Linked DNA regions of Zymomonas mobilis subsp. pomaceae ATCC 29192. The protein of the gene in region 1 interacts with the protein of each later gene in a pairwise test. Links are inferred from orthologs where the notes say so. Each region holds a gene or a part of one and is shown on either strand. Other genes may lie near its edges.

Region 1 (2,910 bases):
GCATTTTACTTTTGTCCAGTGGGGCTATTTCCGGCTTAAATATAGCGGTAGCAGATACAGGCGTCTCGACCGCCAATAATTGCGTTACGGCCTTAGTATTCCCATCCTTGGGCAATTTTTTATGGCTACTCTGTTTTTGAGATATAGCTTTACCCATCGTGACCTGTTCAGGGGGCGCATCTGGCTCGAATATCTTTTCAACCATAATATAATCTAAACGCGCGGGGTTTGCTGTAGGTAACGCAAAAGCCCCATCGCTATTTAATTTTGATATAATCGCAACAGGTATATCCGGCGGGTAAATCCCCCCAGTACCAGATGTCACTAATAAATCGCCTATTTGAAAAGGCGACTGTCCTGCAATAAGCGGACGAATATCTAATAAACCATCCCCTCTTCCCGAAGCTAAGGCAGGGACACCCGAACGAACAATTTTAACAGGAAGGGTATTGGATGAATCAACTAATAATAAAATACGGGCAGAAAAATGACCGGTAGCTAAAACGCGGCCAACCAAGCCTTCTGAAGAGCGCACCGGCATCCCTGTGATGACGCCTGAGGAAGAACCAAGATCAATGATAGCAGTACGACGGCTGGTCGTTAGAGGAGAACCAATGACATGCCCCACCGCTACCCGCATAGGGGTATGATCCACTAAATTCAGCATACGCTTTAAACGGATATTATCCGCATTTAAAATCTGCGCTTCAATAAGCTGTGGCCTTAATTTTTCAATATTCGCTTTTAGTGCCCGATTTTGGCTCCCAGCATTGATATAATCGGCAATGCCATCCCTGCTGTTATGCAAAATTGTCACGACCCCATGACCAAAACGTGACAAGGGACTGGTGCAGTCTGTGATAAAGCCGATAACCCCATTATATTTATCAGGATAAACATTCGATAGTATCAGCATTACCGCGGCAGCAATGATCCCCCCGATAGCAAAGACATAACTGGTAAATAAGCCTAGTTGCGCCCGCCTAGAAAAACCGGAATTACGAAAGCGAGGCGGTGCCATGCAGGAAAAGACCCCTTATCTCATCGTATAAACTCAGGCTGTTTGTAAAACAGCCCTGAAAGTTGGATCTTCAAGCGCCCGTCCTGTTCCCATGGCAACACAAGTCAAAGGATCATCCGCAATAGTAACAGGTAATGAGGTTTCTTCACGTAAAACAGTATCCAATCCAGAAAGTAAAGCACCGCCCCCCGTTAAAACAATGCCCTGATCGACAATGTCGGCGGCCAGTTCTGGGGCCGTATTTTCAAGCGCCAAGCGGACACCTTCGACAATAGCCGCCACAGGCTCGGATAAAGCTTCGGCAATCATAGCCTGATTAATCTGGATTTCTTTTGGGACACCATTAACAAGATCACGACCTTTAATACTGATCGTCATACCAATGCCATCGTCGGGCATACGAGCGGTGCCCATTTCCTTCTTAATACGTTCAGCGGTAGCTTCTCCGATCAGAAGATTAAAATTACGACGGACATAAGAGCCAATCGCTTCATCCATTTTATCGCCGCCAACCCGGACAGAGGTAGTATAAGCCAAGCCGCGCAAAGACAACACTGCCACTTCGGTTGTGCCGCCGCCTATATCAACAACCATAGACCCGATCGGTTCGGTAACGGGCATTTCTGCCCCAATCGCGGCCGCCATTGGCTCATCAATCAAAAAAACCTGACTAGCCCCTGCATTAGAGGCCGCATCACGAATAGCCCGCCGTTCCACAGAAGTGGAGCCTGATGGTACACAGACGACGATTTCAGGAAAACGCCACGGACGTGCCTTTCCTCCGTGCACTTTTTGGATAAAATGCTTAATCATCTGCTCTGCAACATCAATATCAGCAATGACGCCATCGCGCATCGGACGAATAGCCTGAATGCTATCGGGGGTTTTCCCCATCATTAGTTTGGCATCATTACCAACAGCACGCACCCGCTTAACGCCATTTAAAGTTTCAATAGCCACCACAGAAGGCTCGTTCAAAACAATGCCGCGGCCACGCAGATAAACAACAGTATTAGCGGTTCCAAGATCAATCGCCATGTCATGGGACATGAATTTAAACAGGCGGGTAAAAAGAGACATTCAGGCATCCGTCCGCTAGCAAGGGGCTTTAGGAATGAGGTAAGAAAGGCTATAAGCTTCTCTTACCGAGATTACTCGATATATTGATGATACACCGGTATAAAGGAATAGGTGAGACAATTATTTTATATTCCCTATACCGATCCTGAACATCAATATACTATTTATAAAACTTTATAAAAAGTCATTCTCCAGTTTCACATAAATATTAAACCGGAAAGCTGAAGAAAAGCGCTTGGGGCAGGGTTACCGATATGTCAATACGCCGTCTACCAGAGGATGTGATAAATCGTATCGCAGCTGGAGAAGTCGTTGAAAGACCAGCAAGTGCGCTTAAAGAATTGGTCGAAAATGCTATAGATGCCGGTTCGACCCATATTAGCATTCGCCTTTTAGCGGGTGGATTAGAAGGCCTTGAGGTTATCGATAATGGTATCGGTATTTCTGCTGATGAAATGGCGCTGGCCTTGGAACGTCATGCAACCTCAAAATTACCCGATAATGATGCCATAGAAGCTGTTACGACGCTTGGCTTTCGGGGAGAAGCGCTGCCTTCTATTGCGAGTGTTGCCCGCCTTGTTTTAGAAAGCCGCATTCTTGATAGTGACAGCGGATGGCAACGGACTATTGATAATGGTCAGTTGGAAAAAGAAGGGCCAGCCGCCCTCCCTCATGGTACAAGAATAAAGGTAGAAGATTTATTCGCACGCCTTCCAGCGCGACGTAAATTCATGCGTAGCGCTAAAAGTGAGTATATAGCCTGCCTTGATATTGTTCGCCGATTAGCGATGGCACGACCCGATATAGGT
Region 2 (2,952 bases), 470 kb from region 1 along the record:
AGACGTTCCGATGCAGAACGATTGAAGTGTTTTTATGGTTCTGCACAAAGTTCACCGCGCGATAATCATGAGATGATAGATGTTGCTCCTATTGCCAATGTCGAAGATGTAATTGATCCACAACGGATTAGTCGGGCGCAATTAATCGGGGTAATCCGAAAACGGTTGGATCACTGGATGGGGCATATTGCAGAAGCGCTTAAATCCTTAGGCTATAATGGCCCTGTTGGTCGTCAGGTCGTTTTAACAGGAGGTGGGGCAGAGCTGAAGGGAATTGCGGATTATGCTCAGGGTGTTTTAGGCCGATCAGTTAGAATCGGTCGGCCTCACGGGCTTATTGGTTTACCAGATGCCCATAGTGGTCCCGCTTTTGCAACACTCACCGGTCTAATTTTACATGCGGCTTCGGAACCTTTTGACTTAAGGCCACTTTCTTATAGTAATATGTCAGGTGGGAAATCTTCTTTTGTCGGTTCTTTTAAACGTCTTTTTCAGATGTTTCGGCGCGAATATTGAAAATATATTAAAAATTAAAGTTTTGGCTCATATTTTCTCGTGCTTTTAATGGTATCTTCAGGCAAGATAAGATTTAGTCATCAGGGTATATGATGAAATAGGTTATTTGATTAGAGCCGGTAATCTTCTTTACAACAAATCGATAACAAAATCGTAATTTGCAAAAATCCGATTTTATAACATTGTAGCCTAGGGTAAGCCTGACAGAAATGTATTTGGGACGGAGAGCGTAAATGACCATCGAATTCATGCGGTCCAGTGATAGCGGCGAAGTAAGTGAACTGCCCCGGATTAGCGTGATTGGCGTCGGTGGCGGCGGCGGAAATGCTGTTGCTAATATGATTGCATCCGATGTACAGGGTGTAGACTTTATTGTAGCTAATACGGATGCACAGGCCTTAAATATCTCTCCGGCCGCGCAACGTATTCAGCTTGGCCCAACGACAACGCAAGGTTTGGGGGCAGGGTCACGTCCCGAAGTAGGGAAAGCTGCTGCTGAAGAAACTATCGAGCAGATTCAAGAAGCGTTAGAAGGGGCTAGAATGTGCTTTATTGCTGCCGGTATGGGCGGCGGTACGGGCACGGGGGCTGCGCCTGTCATCGCAAAAGTAGCACGTGATCGTGGTATTCTGACGGTTGGGGTTGTTACTAAGCCATTTAACTTTGAGGGGAAACGGCGCGCGCGGGCGGCTGAAACGGGTATTGAAGAATTACAAAAACATGTTGATACCCTGATCGTTATTCCGAACCAGAATCTGTTCTTGATTGCGAACCCAAATACAACCTTCAAACAAGCCTTTGAAATGGCGGATGAAGTATTACAACAGGGTGTTCGGGGTATTACAGATTTGATGGTTCGTCCTGGTCTTATCAATCTCGATTTTGCTGATATCCGTTCTGTAATGAGTGAAATGGGTAAAGCGATGATGGGAACCGGAGAAGCCTCGGGTGATAACCGTGCCATTGAAGCAGCAGAAAAAGCCATTGCCAATCCGTTGCTTGATGGCGTTTCCATGAATGGTGCACGCGGTGTTATCGTGTCGATTATCGGTGGCGATGATATGACGCTTATGGAAATGGATGAAGCCGCTAATCATATTCGTGAATTGGTCGATGAAGATGCCAATATCATCTTCGGATCAGCTTTTAACGAAGATTTGGATGGACGCATCCGTGTGTCCGTTGTGGCAACAGGGATTGATTCCAATCAAAAGGAATCAGTGGAAGAGAATAAAGAGTATACAAACCTGAATACACCGCTTTCAGGTCATAATACGGCATCCTCTGCACCTTTATCTAACGCGCAGCAATCTGTTGCGTCCCAGCATTCTTCTCCCAGAATGGCAGCGCCGCAATCCCATCCTGTTGAAGAGGAACTCTTGCTGGGGAAAGAGACTTTAACACCTTCCGTTAAAAACGAAATGCCCTCTTCTGTTGCTTCACCAAAGCAGACTGAAGAATCCCAGCCTTCAGGTTGGTCAAATGAACCCAATCGTCCAGCGCCTCGCTTGGTACGGGAAGGCAGCACTTTATTTGAACGGATGTCCAATATTGCCCGGGGGACGGATCGCAAAGATAATGCAACAGAAACGCGTGGACGTGTTGATATTCCACAGTTTCTTAACCGTCAGGGTAACTAACTGAAGACTATATTTTAAGTTAATTTTTCAGGCTGTTTTTGTTACCTTATATCTAAGGATAACAAAAACAGCCATTTTATTACTTCAAAGCTGGGATTAGAGTATAAACCGATAAGATCTTTAATAAAAAAGGCATTTTATCGGATATCAGCTATTCTTTGTCGCTTTATGCTTGCGTTCGGTAAAACAGTTGGCTTTCTAGCCTTCATGGCTATTGATACGAAAAAATTTACACATGATACTTTTTCCTGTTCAATTATAAAAACGGGATTTCGGTTTCATCCGTTTTCAGGGATCACAGAAAAAATAGCATCCCTTAAGATGCGATATATTTTCAAAGCGGTCATTGCCAGCTTATTAGTTTCAACCTCTATTGCCCCTTGTACTGCCCTACATGCCCAAACTGCTGAAAATCAAACAGATAAACCCGATCTTACTGTTTATTTGCGCCGACTGGCAGCGCAACCCCATGACATAAATGCCTTGATCGGAGCGGGCCTCGCTTCTTATCGAGCAGGGGATATGCATGCGGCTCTTGGCTTTTTAACCCGTGCAGAAAATATGGCACCCCATGATGGTAAAGTAAAAGCGGCTTTGGGATCTATTTTTATTCAGCAAGAAAAACCTCAACAAGCCCTTAAATATTTTCATGAAGCGATTTCAAACGGAATACCGCCCGCAACATTAGCCAGCGACACAGGGCTTGCTTATGATCTGATGGGGAATAATGGAAAGGCTACATCGGCTTATGAAATGGCTTTGACGAGCCATCCCGATGATGAAACAGAAAGACGTT
Region 3 (3,000 bases), 460 kb from region 1 along the record:
TCCTAAGCGCCCTACCAAAGAGATATCCCTATCTGCATTACCTTCTTGGTTAGGTTTCCTTTATCATCCGGCTTTGAAACAGGCATTACGCTATCTTTTAGTTATTCTTATAATTTCGGCTTTATGTGTTGGATTATGGATAGCACATTGGCCGCAGATGCTGGCAACAAAAAGCGGAGAATATTTGGGGCGCAAAGGATTCTCGGTTCAACATGTTGAAATTGTTGGTCTCCATCATATGGATCGACAAGCTATCTATGAAATAGCCTCTACTCAGCAGAGTCTGGCTATGCCGTTAGTTGACCTGAATATTATTCGTGATCGTCTGTTACGCTTTGGCTGGATTGAAGATGCAAGGGTATCCCGCCGTTGGCCTGATACGTTGGTTGTTGATATTATCGAGCGTAAACCAGCCGCTGTTTGGCAATATCATGGGGCCTTAAAACTGGTCGATAACAGCGGCATCCTTATTGCTGATGTTGATCCTCACGCAGTGCCTGAACTGCCTTTGGTTATCGGGGCAGGGGCTAATCTTCATCTGGAAGATTTAACACGACTTTTAGAAAATTCTCCCGATTTGAAATCAAGGGTAGATGCGGCCAGTTGGATAGGCAATCGACGTTGGGATCTGCATTTCGCCTCTGGTGAAACCCTTGCACTTCCAGAAGGCAGTGAGGCTGAGGTTGCTTTGACGCGTTTTTCGCATGCTAATCGTGAACATCACCTACTAGAACGAGGTTATGTCCGGTTCGACATGCGGATTCCTACGGCACCGATTACAGCCAGAATTGCGCATGATATGCCGACTAAACCCGTTAAATCTGCTAAACCTGCTCCGCCACCAGTCGGCGATAGAATATGAAGGATCGACATCGCACCATGACCCCTGTCAAAGACGGTAATCTCATTACTGCGCTTGATATCGGCTCTTCCAAGATTTCAGCGCTGATTGTCGAAAAACATGCCGATAATGTTTTACAGGTGTTGGGAAGTGGTCAGCGAGAAAGTCTGGGGGTGCGTCGGGGCTACCTGTTCGACATGGAAAAAACCGAAAAAGCTGTCCGTGAAGCGGTCGAACAAGCTGAACGTATCGCTGGTATTAATATAGAATCTGTCTGGGTATCTTTTTCAGCGGGGGGGCTTCTTTCAGATTTAACCTCTATTGAAGTGGCACTTAATGGTCAGCGTATTGAAGAAATTCATATGGAGACGTTACTGGCAACAGGGCGGGATTCAATTGAGCCAAACGGGCATATGGTGCTTCACGCCCAACCGGCACTTTATACTTTAGATGGGTTAAAAGGCGTCAAAAGCCCGATCGGTCTTTATGCTGATCGTTTGGGGGTAGATATTCACGTTATTGCTGCCGAACCTTCACCGGTTAGAAATCTTGAACTAGCCGTGCGTTCATCCCATCTTGAAGTTCAAGCGATTGTTGCTGCGCCAATTGCCGCAGGTATGTCTTGTCTGTTTGAAGAAGAACGCGAGTTGGGTGTGGCTTTGGTTGAATTGGGGGCTGGGGTTACGAATGTTTCCCTTTTTGCAGGGGGATTACTGGTCGGGCTGGCGTCTCTTCCCATGGGGGCTTCTGATATTACAGATGATATTGCTGCGGCCTTTGGCACCAGACGTTCCGATGCAGAACGATTGAAGTGTTTTTATGGTTCTGCACAAAGTTCACCGCGCGATAATCATGAGATGATAGATGTTGCTCCTATTGCCAATGTCGAAGATGTAATTGATCCACAACGGATTAGTCGGGCGCAATTAATCGGGGTAATCCGAAAACGGTTGGATCACTGGATGGGGCATATTGCAGAAGCGCTTAAATCCTTAGGCTATAATGGCCCTGTTGGTCGTCAGGTCGTTTTAACAGGAGGTGGGGCAGAGCTGAAGGGAATTGCGGATTATGCTCAGGGTGTTTTAGGCCGATCAGTTAGAATCGGTCGGCCTCACGGGCTTATTGGTTTACCAGATGCCCATAGTGGTCCCGCTTTTGCAACACTCACCGGTCTAATTTTACATGCGGCTTCGGAACCTTTTGACTTAAGGCCACTTTCTTATAGTAATATGTCAGGTGGGAAATCTTCTTTTGTCGGTTCTTTTAAACGTCTTTTTCAGATGTTTCGGCGCGAATATTGAAAATATATTAAAAATTAAAGTTTTGGCTCATATTTTCTCGTGCTTTTAATGGTATCTTCAGGCAAGATAAGATTTAGTCATCAGGGTATATGATGAAATAGGTTATTTGATTAGAGCCGGTAATCTTCTTTACAACAAATCGATAACAAAATCGTAATTTGCAAAAATCCGATTTTATAACATTGTAGCCTAGGGTAAGCCTGACAGAAATGTATTTGGGACGGAGAGCGTAAATGACCATCGAATTCATGCGGTCCAGTGATAGCGGCGAAGTAAGTGAACTGCCCCGGATTAGCGTGATTGGCGTCGGTGGCGGCGGCGGAAATGCTGTTGCTAATATGATTGCATCCGATGTACAGGGTGTAGACTTTATTGTAGCTAATACGGATGCACAGGCCTTAAATATCTCTCCGGCCGCGCAACGTATTCAGCTTGGCCCAACGACAACGCAAGGTTTGGGGGCAGGGTCACGTCCCGAAGTAGGGAAAGCTGCTGCTGAAGAAACTATCGAGCAGATTCAAGAAGCGTTAGAAGGGGCTAGAATGTGCTTTATTGCTGCCGGTATGGGCGGCGGTACGGGCACGGGGGCTGCGCCTGTCATCGCAAAAGTAGCACGTGATCGTGGTATTCTGACGGTTGGGGTTGTTACTAAGCCATTTAACTTTGAGGGGAAACGGCGCGCGCGGGCGGCTGAAACGGGTATTGAAGAATTACAAAAACATGTTGATACCCTGATCGTTATTCCGAACCAGAATCTGTTCTTGATTGCGAACCCAAATACAACCTTCAAACAAGCCTTTGAAATGGCGGATGAAGTATTACAACAGGGTGTTCGGGGTATTACAGATTTGATGGTTC

Evidence for each region.
Region 2: the proteins of ZYMOP_RS04330 (region 1) and ftsZ interact in binary tests that used the Escherichia coli proteins (3 or more experiments, as listed by UniProt). The link is inferred for Zymomonas mobilis subsp. pomaceae ATCC 29192 from one-to-one orthologs.
Region 3: the proteins of ZYMOP_RS04330 (region 1) and ftsA interact in binary tests that used the Escherichia coli proteins (3 or more experiments, as listed by UniProt). The link is inferred for Zymomonas mobilis subsp. pomaceae ATCC 29192 from one-to-one orthologs.

What each region holds. Positions count from the first base shown.
Region 1 is NC_015709.1:959,435-962,344, forward strand. What follows is about bases 79-2,910. They hold ZYMOP_RS04330 (rod shape-determining protein), read right to left. Parts: upstream 2,102-2,910; coding sequence 1,055-2,101; downstream 79-1,054. Other genes in these bases: mreC (rod shape-determining protein MreC), read right to left, coding at 79-1,021; mutL (DNA mismatch repair endonuclease MutL), read left to right, coding at 2,356-2,910. Also shown: more of mreC, read right to left, coding at 1-78. UniProt on the Escherichia coli protein: Forms membrane-associated dynamic filaments that are essential for cell shape determination. Acts by regulating cell wall synthesis and cell elongation, and thus cell shape.
Region 2 is NC_015709.1:493,719-496,670, reverse strand. It holds ftsZ (cell division protein FtsZ), read left to right. Parts: upstream 1-749; coding sequence 750-2,156; downstream 2,157-2,952. Other genes in the region: ZYMOP_RS02185 (SPOR domain-containing protein), read left to right, coding at 2,478-2,952; ftsA (cell division protein FtsA), read left to right, coding at 1-516. UniProt on the Escherichia coli protein: Essential cell division protein that forms a contractile ring structure (Z ring) at the future cell division site. The regulation of the ring assembly controls the timing and the location of cell division.
Region 3 is NC_015709.1:495,297-498,296, reverse strand. It holds ftsA (cell division protein FtsA), read left to right. Parts: upstream 1-858; coding sequence 859-2,142; downstream 2,143-3,000. Other genes in the region: ftsZ (cell division protein FtsZ), read left to right, coding at 2,376-3,000; ZYMOP_RS02200 (cell division protein FtsQ/DivIB), read left to right, coding at 1-862. UniProt on the Escherichia coli protein: Essential cell division protein that assists in the assembly of the Z ring. May serve as the principal membrane anchor for the Z ring.